DNA from 3 places in the Streptomyces sp. NPDC048566 genome. Region 3 is predicted to be linked to each of the others. Evidence: riboswitches for the same ligand, from Rfam matches in the RefSeq annotation. Region 3 holds a riboswitch; each other region holds the start of a gene.
The links. A riboswitch is a leader RNA that binds a small molecule or an ion and turns the genes downstream of it on or off. The one in region 3 is predicted to bind cobalamin.
Positions count from the first base shown of each region.

Region 1: linked by a shared signal. The riboswitch ahead of ACGFS9_RS04055 (HoxN/HupN/NixA family nickel/cobalt transporter) and the one ahead of ACGFS9_RS23585 (cobalamin biosynthesis protein) in region 3 are both predicted to bind cobalamin.
Region 2: linked by a shared signal. The riboswitch ahead of ACGFS9_RS15435 (ribonucleoside-diphosphate reductase subunit alpha) and the one ahead of ACGFS9_RS23585 (cobalamin biosynthesis protein) in region 3 are both predicted to bind cobalamin.

Region 1 covers NZ_JBICWL010000002.1:56,325-60,975, forward strand. The annotation lists gene ACGFS9_RS04050 (tetratricopeptide repeat protein) at 1-708, opposite strand, end outside; gene ACGFS9_RS04055 (HoxN/HupN/NixA family nickel/cobalt transporter) at 946-2,040, opposite strand; cobalamin riboswitch at 2,068-2,272, opposite strand; gene ACGFS9_RS04060 (ArsR/SmtB family transcription factor) at 2,354-2,722, shown strand; gene ACGFS9_RS04065 (histidine phosphatase family protein) at 2,855-3,439, shown strand; gene ACGFS9_RS04070 (four-helix bundle copper-binding protein) at 3,461-3,832, opposite strand; gene ACGFS9_RS04075 (nuclear transport factor 2 family protein) at 3,884-4,276, opposite strand; gene ACGFS9_RS04080 (PadR family transcriptional regulator) at 4,358-4,651, shown strand, end outside.
Region 2 covers NZ_JBICWL010000008.1:23,219-27,869, forward strand. The annotation lists gene ACGFS9_RS15430 (ribonucleotide-diphosphate reductase subunit beta) at 1-184, opposite strand, end outside; gene ACGFS9_RS15435 (ribonucleoside-diphosphate reductase subunit alpha) at 184-2,565, opposite strand; cobalamin riboswitch at 2,700-2,857, opposite strand; gene ACGFS9_RS15440 (GNAT family N-acetyltransferase) at 2,903-3,421, opposite strand; gene mctP (monocarboxylate uptake permease MctP) at 3,526-4,651, opposite strand, start outside.
Region 3 covers NZ_JBICWL010000017.1:58,127-62,777, forward strand. The annotation lists gene ACGFS9_RS23570 (class II aldolase/adducin family protein) at 1-505, opposite strand, end outside; gene ACGFS9_RS23575 (anion permease) at 938-2,176, shown strand; gene ACGFS9_RS23580 (hypothetical protein) at 2,197-2,415, shown strand; cobalamin riboswitch at 2,552-2,696, shown strand; gene ACGFS9_RS23585 (cobalamin biosynthesis protein) at 2,800-3,747, shown strand; gene ACGFS9_RS23590 (cobyric acid synthase) at 3,744-4,651, shown strand, end outside.

The sequences.
Region 1 (4,651 bases), on a different contig from region 3:
GGTGTCGCGGTGCCCGACCAGGATGGACCAGGCGTCCTCCAGGTCGAACGGCGGTGCTCCGGTGGCTATTTCGTACAGGACGCAGCCGAACGAGTAGAGGTCGCTGCGCTGGTCGACCTCCGTACCGCCGATCTGTTCCGGGGACATGTAGTGCGGCGTGCCCATCGCGATGCCGGTGCCGGTGAGGCGTGAGGTGAACCCGATGTCGTGTCCGAGGCGGGCGATGCCGAAGTCGCAGATCTTCACGGTGCCTTCGGTGAGCCGCATGATGTTGGCGGGCTTGAGGTCGCGGTGCACGATGCCCTGGCGGTGGGTGTAGTCGAGCGCGGCGGTCACCTGTGCGGCGATGTCGACCACCTCGTCGACGGCGAGGGGGCGGCGGCCGTTGTCCTCCAGGGCCTGACCGAGGTCGCGTCCCTCCAGCAGCTCCATCACGAGGTAGAGCACGCCCTCGGACTCGCCGAAGTCGTGGACGACGGTCACCCCGCGGTGCTGGAGCGCCGCCGCCACGCGGGCCTCGCGGCGGAACCGCTCCCGCAGGACGCCGGCGAAGGACGGGTCGCGGTGCGGGCCGAGCGGTTTGAGGCACTTCACGGCCACGTTCCGCCCGAGGGACTCGTCGAGGGCCCGCCACACCTCGCCCATGCCGCCCCGCCCGATGCGGTCCAGCAGCCGGTACCGGCCCTGGATCAGTCTGCTCTGCGCCATCGCGTGCGTTCGCCCCCGTCACTGCTCGGCCACGGGGCTCCCCGGGCCCCGTCCCAGTATGGCGAGCGGTCGGCCGGCTGGGTACGGCGCCGGGCGGGAGCAGGGGCCGAGGCCGCCGGACGGGCGCGCCGCGGGCGCGGGGCCCGCCGGGGGCGCGGGGCGGGCCGGCGGCCTCTGAGGCCCTGCGCCGCCGAGGCGGGCCCGCCGCTCCCGCCTCGGCGGCGGGCGCCTGGAACGTCAGCCGCCCTGGCCGAGGCGGGCGGCCCACCGCTGTTCCACCCTGGCCAGTCGCCAGTAGGCCAGCGCCGCGGCCCACACGACGACGAACAGGCCGACGATGACGTAGCCCGCGTTGTCCAGGTCGATGCCCGCGATCCGGTTGGTGAGCGCGTCGTCGAGATCCAGCCGGTCGTGCAGGACGCCGACCAGTTCGATCGTCCCGATGAAGAAGGCGACGGCGATCGACAGGCCGGTGATGGTCAGGTTGTAGAAGACCTTGCGGACCGGGTTGGAGAAGGCCCACTGGTAGGCGAAGTTCATGAAGGTGCCGTCCAGGGTGTCGAACAGGCTCATGCCGGCCGCGAACAGCAGCGGCAGGCACAGGACGGCGTACCAGGGAAGGCCCGCCGCCGCGCCGGAGCCGGCCATCACCATCAGGGTGACCTCGGTCGCCGTGTCGAAGCCCAGGCCGAAGAGGAAGCCGACGGGGTACATCTGGCCGGGCCGGCTGACGGACCGGGTGAGCCGGCCGAGCACACGGTTCATGAACCCGCGGGAATCCAGGTGCTGTTCGAGTTCCGCCTCGTCGAACGTTCCCGACCGCATCGCCCGGAACACCCGCAGGATGCCCAGCAGGGCGACCAGGTTGAGGGCGGCGATCACATACAGGAAGGAGCCGGAGACGGTCGTGCCGACGGCACCGAGCGTCCGGTGCGTGGTCGAGTCGTCGTTGACGAGCGTGCCGGCGAGTTGTGCGCCGCCGGCCACCAGCGCGGCCATGACGACGACCACGCTGGAGTGCCCGAGCGCGAACCAGAAGCCCACCGACACCGGGCGCTTGCCGTCGGCCATCAGCTTGCGGGTGGTGTTGTCGATGGCGGCGATGTGGTCCGCGTCGAAGGCGTGCCGCATGCCCAGGGTGTAGGCGGTGACGCCGAGTCCGATGCCGAACGCCTTGGAGCCGACCTCGTAGTGCCCGGGGACGACGAGGAGGAAGAGGATGCCGAAGGCGACGACGTGCAGGGCGACGATCACCCCCATCAGCCCCGCCGTCCGGACGGTGTCCTCGCGCCGCCACCGGAACGGGGCAGCCTTGATCTCGGGCAGGGTCATGCGGTCACGCTCCAGCACCTCGTGGATCACTTCGTGAGATGCCGTGGCCGGTCTCCTGGCTTACGGGGTGGTGCGCGTTCGTCCCGGCCTTCCCGTCCGCGGGCGGACAGTGACCGTGCCCAACTGGGACGCACGCTCCCCGATCACAGTGGCGAGGGCCGCTCCGGACTGGACCCCTGAACTCCAAGGGCCGTCACCGGTCTTCCCGAGCACCACGGCGGCACCACCGTAGGCGGGGCACACTGTTCCTGCATAGCTGCGCAGCCGCGCAGGTATGCAAGATCACAACCGACCGCCTGGAAGGATGCCGGTCATGCACCTGATCCCCGCCGAGCACGCGGACCGCCGGACCATCGACGGCCACCGGGTGTGCGATGCCATCGCCGCGATCGGCGAGCCGGGCCATGTCCGGTCCTGGGCGGGTCGGTTCGCCCTGCTGTCCGACCCGGGGCGGCTCGCGCTGCTGCTCGCGCTGCACCGGGCCGGCCCCCTCGCGGTCTCGGATCTCGCGGTGGCCTGCGGCATGAGGGATCCGGCCGTTTCACAGGCGTTGCGCCTGCTGCGCACGGCGGGCGCGGTGGCGGGCGAGAAGGAGGGCCGCGTGGTGCGGTACGCGATCGTCGACCCGGTCGTCGCCGACCTGCTCGGGCACTGCGCCGGCGACAACGGGCCGACGGAGTAGCCCACCACCCGGCGGTGCCCGGCGCGGCGGAGCGCCGGTGGGCACGGGACGGGGCAGGCGTCACCCTCGCCGGCGCCGACGAGGTCGGGGGCGCATGGCCCCGGCACGCCATGACACGGGAGAGTGATGGGGATGACGAGCAGGGTGACCCTGGTGGCGGCGGCGACCGGTGCGGCGCTGCGCGAGGCGCGCTTCGACGACGGCGGCCCGGTGGACGCCTCCGGTCTGCGGGCCGCCCGGGCGGCCCGGGAGTCGGGTGCGGTGCCGTCCGGCGACCGGCTGTGGGCCTCCCCCACCACGCGGTGCCGCCAGACCGCGCAGGCGCTCGGCCTCGACGGCGCGGGCGACGTCCCCGGGCTGGCCGGCCTGCGGGTGGGCCGCTGGCGGGGGGCGACACTCGGCGAGGTGAGCGCCGCGGAGCCGGAGGCGGTCGCGCGCTGGCTCGCCGATCCCGCGTCGGCGCCGCACGGCGGCGAGTCGGTGCGGGCCTTCTGCGCGCGGGTGGCGGAGTGTCTGGACGACGCCGCCCGGCACGACGGCCGGGTCGTCGCGGTGGTCGAACCGGAGGTCGTGCGCGCCCTGGTGGTCCGGGCGCTGGGGGCCCCGGAGTCGGCGTTCTGGCGAGTCGACGTGGCACCGCTCAGCGCGACGGAGCTCAGTGGCCGCGCGGGGCGCTGGAACGTGCGCGCGGGACGGCCGCTGGCGGCGCCGGCCTGAGCCGGGGCGGCCCGCTCCCGGTCACAGGACGGCGAGGAAGTCGGAGCACGCCTGCGCGCATTCGCGGCAGGTCTTGGCCGACCCCTCCGCGCCGGGGAAGCCGTCGAAGACGTCCGCGCACCGCAGGCAGACGTCGCGGCACCACTCCAGCTGGGCGCGCACCTCCCGCTCGTCCTGTGCGGTCTGCCGGGACAGGATCTGGACCGTCGCCTCGCAGACCTCGGCGCACAACACGCCCTCGCGGCGGACCAGGCCCTGTTCCTCGGGGCCGTCGGGATGCATGAGACTGGCGCGCAGGGCGCAGGACCGGGCGCACCGGCTGCACGCCTGGGCGCAGGCGAAGCGGTCCTCCAGGAAGCGGACGAGCGCCTGCCGGGATGTCGTGGAGGTCACAACTACCGGATAGCCCGCGGGAGTCGGTTCAAACGGCGCGGGCGTGGCGTCTCACGCTCCGGCCGCCTCGCGGGAGATCCGCTCGAACTCCGCCCCCATGGCGGCGGACAGGGCCTGGGCCGCCGACAAGGGCCGCACCATGACGGTGAACTCGTCGATCAGGCCGTCCTCGTCGATGTGCAGGAAGTCGCAGCCGTTGATCTCCTTGTCGCCCACCTTGGCGGTGAAGACGAGGGCGTGGTCGCGGCCGTCCGCTCCGGCGATCTCGCGGACGTACCGGAAGTCGCTGAACACGCGCCAGACACCGCGGAGGATGGCGGCGGTGATCGGCTTGCCGGGGTAGGGCTTGAAGGCGACGGGGCTGGTGAACACGACGTCGGGGGCGAGCAGTTCCTCGACGGCGGCGAGGTCGCCCGCCTCCACGGCCTTGCGGAACGCGTTCATCGCGTCTCCCCTCATAGTCAACTAATTGAATAGGTGCGCATCAGATTAGTCGCCCGGGTGCAAGGCGTCTAGCCTTGGAGGATGGCACTGCGACACGCTGTTCTGGCCGCGCTCCTGGAGGGCGAGGCGTCGGGGTACGACCTGGCCAAGGGGTTCGACGCCTCGGTGGCCAACTTCTGGATGGCGACCCCGCAGCAGCTGTACCGGGAGCTGGACCGCATGGAGTCCGAGGGGCTGATCGAGGCCCGGCTCGTGCGGCAGGAACGCCGGCCGAACAAGCGGGTGTTCTCCCTGACCACGGCGGGCGCCGCCGCCCTGGCCGCGTTCACCGCGGTCCCCGCGCGGCCCACCGCCCTGCGCGACGAACTCATGGTC
Region 2 (4,651 bases), on a different contig from region 3:
TGAGCTTCGCCAGGTCGGCGACGTCCGAGTGGAGGTCGACCTCCTCGACGGTCCAGGTGTTCTTGATCGCGTCCCGGTAGCGCTCGTAGAAGTCCGGGTAGCGCATGGGACGGAGCGTCAGTTCGAAGCCCGGGTCGAGCAGGTTCTTCTCGGACCCGGCCTTCTCGCGGTCGGTGTCGGTCATCACTGGCAGGCCTCGCAGGACTCGGGGTTTTCCAGGGAGCAGGCGACGGCCTCGGGGTCGGCGGCCTGCTGGACGGGGATGGTCTTCTCAGGGCGCGCCTGGGCCCGGGCCGCGCGGGCGATGCGCGTCGCCGGCCGGGACCGCAGGTAGTACGTCGTCTTCAGGCCCGACTTCCAGGCGTACGAGTACATCGAGGAGAGCTTGCCGATCGTCGGCGTCTCCAGGAACAGGTTCAGCGACTGCGCCTGGTCCAGGAACGGGGTCCGCGCCGCGGCCATGTCGATCAGGCCGCGCTGCGGGATCTCCCAGGCCGTGCGGTACAGATCGCGCACGTCCTGCGGCACCCAGGTGAAGCCCTGGACCGAACCGCTGGACTCGCGCAGCGCCTCACGGGTCTGCGCGTCCCACACCCCGAGCTTCTTCAGCTCGGCCACGAGGTACGAGTTGACCTGGAGGAACTCGCCGGAGAGCGTCTCGCGCTTGAACAGGTTCGACACCTGCGGCTCGATGCACTCGTAGACGCCCGCGATCGAGGCGATGGTGGCGGTCGGCGCGATGGCGAGGAGCAGCGAGTTGCGCATGCCGACCTCGGCGATGCGCTGCCGCAGCGCCGCCCAGCGCTCGGGCCAGTTCAGCTCGACGTCGAAGTGGTCGGGGTGCAGCACGCCGCGGGCGGTGCGGGTCTTCTCCCAGGCCGGCAGCGGGCCGTTGCGCTCGGCGAGGTCCGCGGACGCCTCGTAGGCGGCGAGCATGATGCGCTCGGCGATCCGGGTCGACAGGGCGCGCGCCTGCGCAGAGTCGAACGGCAGCCGCAGCTTGAAGAAGACGTCCTGAAGGCCCATGGCGCCCAGACCGACCGGACGCCAGCGGGAGTTGGAGCGGCCGGCCTGCTCGGTCGGGTAGAAGTTGATGTCCACGACCCGGTCGAGGAAGGTCACCGCGGTGCGCACGGTCGCGTCGAGCCGCTCCCAGTCGATGTCGTCACCGACGACGAACGCGCCCAGGTTGACCGAGCCCAGGTTGCAGACCGCGGTCTCCCCGTCGTCGGTGACCTCCAGGATCTCGGTGCACAGGTTCGAGGAGTGCACGGTGTGGCCGGGCTCCGCCGTCTGGTTGGCGGTGCGGTTGGCGGCGTCCTTGAAGGTCATCCAGCCGTTGCCGGTCTGCGCGAGGGTGCGCATCATGCGGCCGTACAGGTCGCGGGCCGGGAGGGTCTTCCTGGCGAGGCCCGCCTCCTCGGCCTTGCGGTAGGCGGCGTCGAACGCGTCACCCCACAGGTCGACCAGCTCGGGCACGTCGGCGGGGGAGAACAGCGACCAGACGCCGTCCTCGTTCACCCGGCGCATGAACTCGTCCGGGATCCAGTGCGCGAGGTTCAGGTTGTGCGTGCGCCGGGCGTCCTCACCGGTGTTGTCGCGCAGCTCCAGGAACTCCTCGATGTCGGAGTGCCAGGTCTCCAGGTACACCGCCGCCGCGCCCTTGCGCCGCCCGCCCTGGTTGACCGCGGCGACCGAGGCGTCCAGCGTCTTGAGGAACGGGACGATGCCGTTGGAGTGCCCGTTGGTGCCGCGGATCAGCGAACCGCGTGACCGGATGCGGGAGTAGGACAGCCCGATGCCGCCGGCGTGCTTGGAGAGCCGGGCCACCTGGTGGTAGCGGTCGTAGATGGAGTCCAGCTCGTCGAGCGGGGAGTCGAGCAGGTAGCAGGACGACATCTGGGGGTGCCGCGTGCCGGAGTTGAACAGGGTGGGGGAGGACGGGAGGTAGTCGAGCCGGCTCATCAGCCGGTACAGCGCGGCGACCTCCTCGACGGCGCCCGTCGTGTCGTCCTCGGCCAGACCGGCGGCCACCCGCAGCATGAAGTGCTGCGGCGTCTCCACCACCCGGCGGGTGATGGGGTGGCGGAGCAGGTAGCGGCTGTGCAGCGTCCGCAGGCCGAAGTAGCCGAAGCGGTCGTCGCCCTCGGCGTCGATCAGCGCGTCCAGCCGCGCGCCGTGCAGCCGCACGAACGCGGCGGTGCGGTCGGCGACCAGGCCCTCGCGGTGGCCGACCGCGACCGACTCGGAGAACGTGGTGACACCCTGGGACGCGGCCTCGGCCGCGATGCTCAGGGTCAGCAGCCGGGCCGCGAGCCGCGAGTACACCGGGTCCTCGGAGATGAGGCCGGCGGCCGCCTCCGTGGCCAGTTCGCGCAGCTCGGCCTCGTCGGCGTTGGCGGAGCGGCCCCGCAGCGCCGCGGCGGCGACCCGGCCGGGGTCGGCGTCGGCGAGGTCGGCGGTGAGGTCCGTCAGGGTCCGCAGCAGTGCGCCCTGGGGGCCGTCGGTCTCCACCGGGTCCTGGTGCGCGGTCGCTGAGGCCGGATCTGCTGGCGCGATGGTCACGTGGGACTCTCCCTCGCTCGGCACGGGGCCTGTCGGGGAGCACGGGGGCACACGGAAGCGCTTCTGGGCAGCCAGCGCACCGCGTCCACCGGCCCACTCCGCGAGGCCCGGACGTCGTCGGCACCCGGGCCGGACGGCCGGGGCGCGCTGTCGGCAGGTCCTCGGACTGAGACGTGTGCGGGCCCGTCCGCGGGACGAAAACGCACAAGTACACCGTTGCGGGACAGTTCCGGATTCGCACCGGATTCCCCTGCGGCGACAGCGAGCACGAGCATACATCTTGTGCCGGGCCCCGAGAGCACCCCCACATGTTGTGTCGTGTTGTCCTCGATGAGGGCTACGGAGCGTGCCGGAGCGTCAACTCGTAGGTGAGCAGCCGGATGTCGCCGAGCTCCGGGACCGGGTTCCAGTCGCGCTCCGGGGCGCGGGTGAAGCCCAGGCGCCCGTAGAGCCGGTGGGCGGCGAGCATGGACGGCTGCGTCGACAGCACGACCCGCACGCACCCCGGGACGGCCCCCGCGCGTTCGGCGCAGGCCCGCACGAGCGCCTCCCCGGCGCCCCGGCCGCGGAACGCGCGCGCGACGGCGAGCATCCGGATCTCGGCCTCGCCGGGACGGGCGATGTCCGCCAGGGGGCCGCCGTCCGGCACGAAGGTCACCCCGCCGGCCACCCGGTCCCCGGCGGCGGCGACCAGGACGTCGGCGTCCGCGGCCCGCCCGGCGACGTCGCGGAGCCTCGCCAGGTACGGATCGGCCGCCCCGAAGTCGAGCAGCCCGTCGCCGAGATACGCCTGCGCGGTGATCTCGCCCAAGGCCGGGTACTCCGCCGGCCGCGCCTGCCTGATCACGAAGTCCATGGAGCCGAGTGTGCCGGACGGACGGGGCGGCGGGCCGCCGGATTCTCTCCGGCGGCCCGCCGCCCCGCTCGGACCCGGGCGCGCGCGACGGCCCGGGGTGTCGCTCAGTTGCTCGCGCCCGCGGTGGCCGGCGGGAGGTCCGTCCGCACGCCGGGGTCGCCCGCGTCGGCCGTGTAGTCCTCCGGCGAGGTCTCGTCGACGCCGTCGGGCGCGTTGAACGCCCTGAGGGCGAAGGTGAGGACGACGGAGACGACCACGTTCAGGACGAACGCCGTCAGGCCGATGTAGCCGATCTCCCCGATGCCGGGGATCTCCTTGGAACTGCCGCCGAAGTGCTTCTGGGTCGGCGAGGCCACCCCGTAGGCGGCGAGCGTGCCGTAGGCCATGCCGACCGCCCAGCCGGCCAGCAGCGCCCAGCGGTGGAACCAGCGGGTGAACAGTCCGCCGACCAGCGACGGGAAGGTCTGCAGAATCCAGATGCCGCCCAGCAGCTGGAAGTTGATCGCGACCGTCTTGTCCATCGTCAGGACGAAGACGAGCGCGCCCACCTTGACCAGCAGCGAGACGATCTTGGAGACGCGGGTCTCCTCCTTCGGGGTCGCGTCCGGCTTGATGAAGTCCTTGTAGATGTTCCGGGTGAAGAGGTTGGCGGCCGCGATCGACATGATGGCCGCCGGGACGAGCGCGCCGATCCCGATGGCCGCGAACGCCACGCCCGCGAACCAGGCCGGGAACATGTTCTCGAAGAGCTGCGGGATGGCGAGCTGGCCGTTCTGCACCTTCACCCCGGCGGCGATGGCCATGAACCCGAGCAGTGCCAGCAGGCCCAGCATGAGCGAGTAGAGCGGAAGGATGGTCGTGTTGCGCCGGATCACCTCGCGGCTGCGGCTGGACAGCGTCGCGGTGATGGAGTGCGGGTACATGAACAGCGCGAGCGCCGAGCCGAGGGCGAGCGTGGCGTAGGTCCACTGGCCCGCTCCCGGCGGGACGAGCCCGCCGGCTCCGGCCGCCGTGTACTTGTCGCCCGCGGCCTTGAAGATCTCGTCGAAGCCGCCGAGTTTGATCGGGATGTAGATGACGGCCACCGCGATCACGATGTAGATCAGGGTGTCCTTCACGAAGGCGATCAGCGCCGGGGCCCGCAGACCCGAGGAGTAGGTGTAGGCGGCCAGCACGCCGAAGGCGATGAGCAGCGGCAGGTCCTTGACGAACCAGTTGGTGCTCTCGCCG
Region 3 (4,651 bases):
GCACGTGCGCGGCCAGTTCCGGGGTGCCGTAGGCGGCGTACGGGGCGACGCGGACGGGGCCGCCGAGGGCTCCGGCCATGTAGTGGACCAGCGGCAGTTCGGGGACGAGGAGCGAGACGGCCGTGGCGTGCGCGGCGTGGGTGTGGACCACGGCCCGGGCGTCGGTCTCCCGGTGGACGGCGAGGTGCATCGGCAGTTCGCTGGTCGGGCGGAGCGACCCGAGGACCTGCCGGCCGTCGAGGTCGACCCCGACGGCGTCGGCGGGTGTCAGCCGGTCGTAGGGCACGCCGGTCGGCGTCACCAGCACGGTGTCCCCGACGCGCACGGAGGCGTTTCCCGAGGTGCCGACCACGAGTCCGTCGGCCACCGTGCGGCGCGCCGTCGCCACGAGGTCGCCCCACGCCTCCTCCAGCGCGCCCGCCGCGCGGCGGGGCGGGCCCGCGTCCGCGGGGCGCGCCGGCGGTCCGCCGTGCCGTGCGCCGCGGCCCTCGTGCTCATCCGTCATGGGTCGATCCTCCCCGTCGTCGCCGCGCTCGGCCCGTGCCGCCGCCCGCCCGCGCTCGCGGGCGGGTTCGCCGGCCGCGCCGGGTCCCTCCGTGCGGGAATCCTGTCAGCCGCGGGCCGGAGGGCGACCGGCCGGGGGGCGAGGACGCGCGGAGGGTGCCGAGCGGAGGCCGCCGGAGCCTCCACGGCCCCGGCGCGTGACGAGGATCTCCCCGGCGGCAGGCCCGGCGGTCCGGGCCGGTCCCGAGGCGTGCGGCGACCCGTACGGGGACCGGGTGTTCGACCTCTGTTCGAGTGTCGCGGCCTCCCCCGGGGACAAGCGGAGGACGGATTCGCCCTTCGGGACACCACAAAGCCCGACCCAGTTCATCTTCCGTTCATCCAGGTTGCCTACGGTCCACCTGCCACTGACGTCCAACAGAAGCCTGGGTAAATGGAACACATCACGCTCCTCCTCGGAATCGTGATCGTCACCGCTCTCGTGTTCGATTTCACGAACGGTTTCCACGACACCGCCAACGCGATGGCCACCACCATCTCGACCGGCGCGCTCAAGCCCAAGGTCGCGGTGGCGATGTCCGCCGTGCTGAACCTTGTCGGCGCCTTCCTCTCGGTCGAGGTCGCCAACACGATCTCCAAGGGCCTCGTCGACGAGTCCGGCATCCGGCCAGAAGTGATCTTCGCCGCCCTGGTGGGCGCGATCCTCTGGAACCTGGTGACCTGGCTCATCGGACTGCCGTCCAGTTCCAGCCACGCCCTCATGGGCGGCCTGGTCGGCGCCACCATCGCCTCGGCCGGCACCGGCGCGGTGCACGGGGACGTCCTGGTCGGCAAGGTGCTCATCCCCGCCGTGGCGGCCCCGATCGTCGCCGGCCTGGCCGCGCTGTTCGCCACCCGGCTGTCCTACCGCCTCGGCCGGAACGCCGGCGGCAAGGCGACCGAGAAGGGGTACCGCGCCGGGCAGATCGCCTCCGCGGGCCTGGTCTCGCTGGCCCACGGCACCAACGACGCGCAGAAGACGATGGGCATCATCACCCTGGCCCTGGTCGCCGGCGGCGCCGTGGCGCCCGACTCCGACCCGCCGGTCTGGGTCATCCTCTCCGCCGGTCTCGCGATCGCGCTCGGCACCTACCTGGGCGGCTGGCGCATCATCCGCACCATGGGCAGGGGCCTGACCGACCTCCAGCCGCAGCAGGGCTTCGCCGCCCAGACCAGCGCGGCGACGGTCATCCTCGCCTCCTCGCACCTCGGCTTCTCCCTCTCCACCACGCACGCGGTCTCCGGGTCCGTGATGGGCGCGGGCCTCGGCCGCAAGGGCGGCGTGGTCCGCTGGTCCACCGCCACCCGCATGCTCGTCGCCTGGGTGCTCACGCTGCCGGCCGCCGCCCTGGTCGGCGCCCTGGCCGAGTGGGTCACCGGCTTCGGCGCCTGGGGCACCACGCTGGTCGCGGTGTTCCTTGTCGTCTCCAGCCTGGCGATCTGGCGCCGCTCGCGGCGCGAGGTCATCGACCACACCAACGTGAACGACGACGAGCCCGCGGGCGTCGTCACCACCGCCATGGCCGCCGTCACCCCGCCGCCCGCCGGCTCCGTGGCCGAGGACCTCGCGGCCACCATCCCCGCTCCCGCCGAGCCCGCGGCGAACCCGCCGGCGCCGTCGCGCGTGGCCTGAGAACCGAAGGTAGAAACAGCATGCACATCGACTGGTCAGCCCTCGGTTCCGTCTTCGGGGTGAGCCTCGCGGCCACCGTCGCCCTCGTCGGCCTCTTCACCCTCGGCGTCGCCGGCCTCTCCAAGAAGGAGTCGTCGCAGGGCGGCTCCGCCGTCGCGGCGGCCACCGGTGCCTACGTGTGCTTCGCCGCCTGCGCCGCGGCGGTCGCGTACGGCATCACGCTCATCATGAGCAAGTAGAACCGGACGAACGGCCCGAACGGGCCGTCATCGGGCAGCACTTCACGTGGGGTGCGGGACGGAACATCCGTCCCGCACCCCACGGGCGTGTGGGGCTGCGCACACTCTCCTCGTGCAGGTCAACAGCAAGTTGACTGCCGTTCTCACGCGTGGTGGACTGCCCAGGCCAAGTACGGGGGCATGAGAGGAAGCCGGTGTGAATCCGGCGCGGTCCCGCCACTGTGACCGGGGAGGCGACTCCCCGGGAGCCAGGAACTCTCGCCGCCGGTCTCGTCGAACCAGGGCGTGGACACCCTGAGTGAGGACACATCGCCATGCGCGGCTGCCCGTTGCCGGTCCTGTCGAGTACGAGCGTTCCGCCGCACCCCGCGGCCGGCTGACCCCGTGCGGGCCGATCGCGTCTTCGCGTACGGCGCCGCCGCCGGCCTCCTCGGCGACCTGCTGCTCGGCGATCCCCGCCGCGGGCATCCGGTCGCCGCGTTCGGGCGGGCGGCCGGGGCCGTCGAGCGGAGCCTGTGGCACGACCACCGCGGGTGGGGCGCCCTGCACACCGCCGTGTGCGGCGGCGGCGCCACCGCCCTCGCCGTACTCGCCCACCGCTCCCTGCGCTCCTCGCGAGCCGCTTCCCTCGCCCTGACCGCCGCCACCACCTGGGCCGTGGTGGGCGGCACCTCGCTCGGCCGCGAGGGGCGGGCGGTCGCGGGCGCACTCGCGGCCGGGGACCTCCGCGGCGCCCGGGAACGCCTGCCGCACCTGTGCGGGCGGGACCCCGAGGCGCTCGACGCCGACGGCATCGCCCGCGCGGTCGTCGAGTCCGTCGCCGAGAACACCTCCGACGCCGTGGTGGGCGCGCTCGTCTGGGGCGCCGTGGCCGGCGTGCCCGGCCTCGTCGCCTTCCGCGCCGTCAACACGCTGGACGCGATGGTGGGCCACCGGTCCCCGCGCCACCGCCGCTTCGGCTGGGCCTCCGCCCGGCTCGACGACGTCGCGGGCTGGCCCGGCGCCCGGCTGACCGCGCTGCTCGCGGCCGTCGCCGGGACGGACCCGGGCGGCGCGGTGCGGGCCTGGCGTGCCGACGCCGGCCGGCACCCGAGCCCCAACGCCGGTCCGGTGGAGGCGTCGTTCGCCGGCGCGCTCGGGGTGCGGCTCGGCGGCACCCTCTCCTACGCCGGACGGATCGAGCACCGGCCGGTACTCAACGGCGCCGGGCGCACCGTCCGGGTCGCCGACATCGAGCGGGCCGTGCGGCTCTCGCGCCGCGTCGGCTGGCTGGCGCTGGGCGTGTGCGCCGGCGGACGGGCTCTGCTGAGCCGGAAGGGGCGTGGCGCGTGAGCGGCGGGCTGCTGATCGCCGGGACCACCTCGGACGCGGGCAAGAGCGTGGTGACCGCCGGGATCTGCCGGTGGCTGGTGCGCCACGGGGTGAAGGTGGCGCCGTTCAAGGCGCAGAACATGTCCCTGAACTCGTTCGTGACGCGGGAGGGCGCCGAGATCGGGCGGGCGCAGGCGATGCAGGCGCAGGCCGCCCGGGTGGAGCCGACCGCCCTGATGAACCCCGTGCTGCTCAAGCCGGGCGGTGACCGGACCAGCCAGGTCGTGCTGCTGGGCAGGCCGGTGGGCGAGATGAGCGCCCGCGGATTCTTCGGCGGCCCGGCGGGCGAGGAGCCGTCGGCGCTCGCGTCCGGGGGGCACCGGGAGGCACTGCTGGCGACGGTGCTCGACTGTCTGGACCGGTTGCGGGGCACGTATGACGCGGTGATCTGTGAGGGGGCGGGAAGTCCGGCCGAGATCAATCTGCGGCGCACCGACATCGTGAACATGGGCATCGCGCGGAACGCGGGGCTGCCCGTGCTGGTCGTCGGCGACATCGACCGGGGCGGGGTGTTCGCCTCGTTCTTCGGGACGGTGGCCCTGCTGTCGCCCGAGGACCAGGCGCTGGTCGCCGGGTTCCTCGTCAACAAGTTCCGCGGCGACGTGAGTCTGCTGGAGCCCGGGCTCGACATGCTGCACGGCCTCACCGGCCGCCGCACCCTGGGCGTGCTGCCCTTCCGGCACGGTCTGGGCATCGACGAGGAGGACGGGCTGCGGGTCTCGCTGCGCGGCGCGGTCCGCGAGTCGGCGGTCTCCTCCCCCGTCGGCGCGGACGTCCTGCGGGTCGCGGTGTGCGCGGTCCCGCTGATGTCGAACTTCACCGACGTGGACGCGCTGGCCGCCGAACCGGGCGTCGTCGTGCGGTT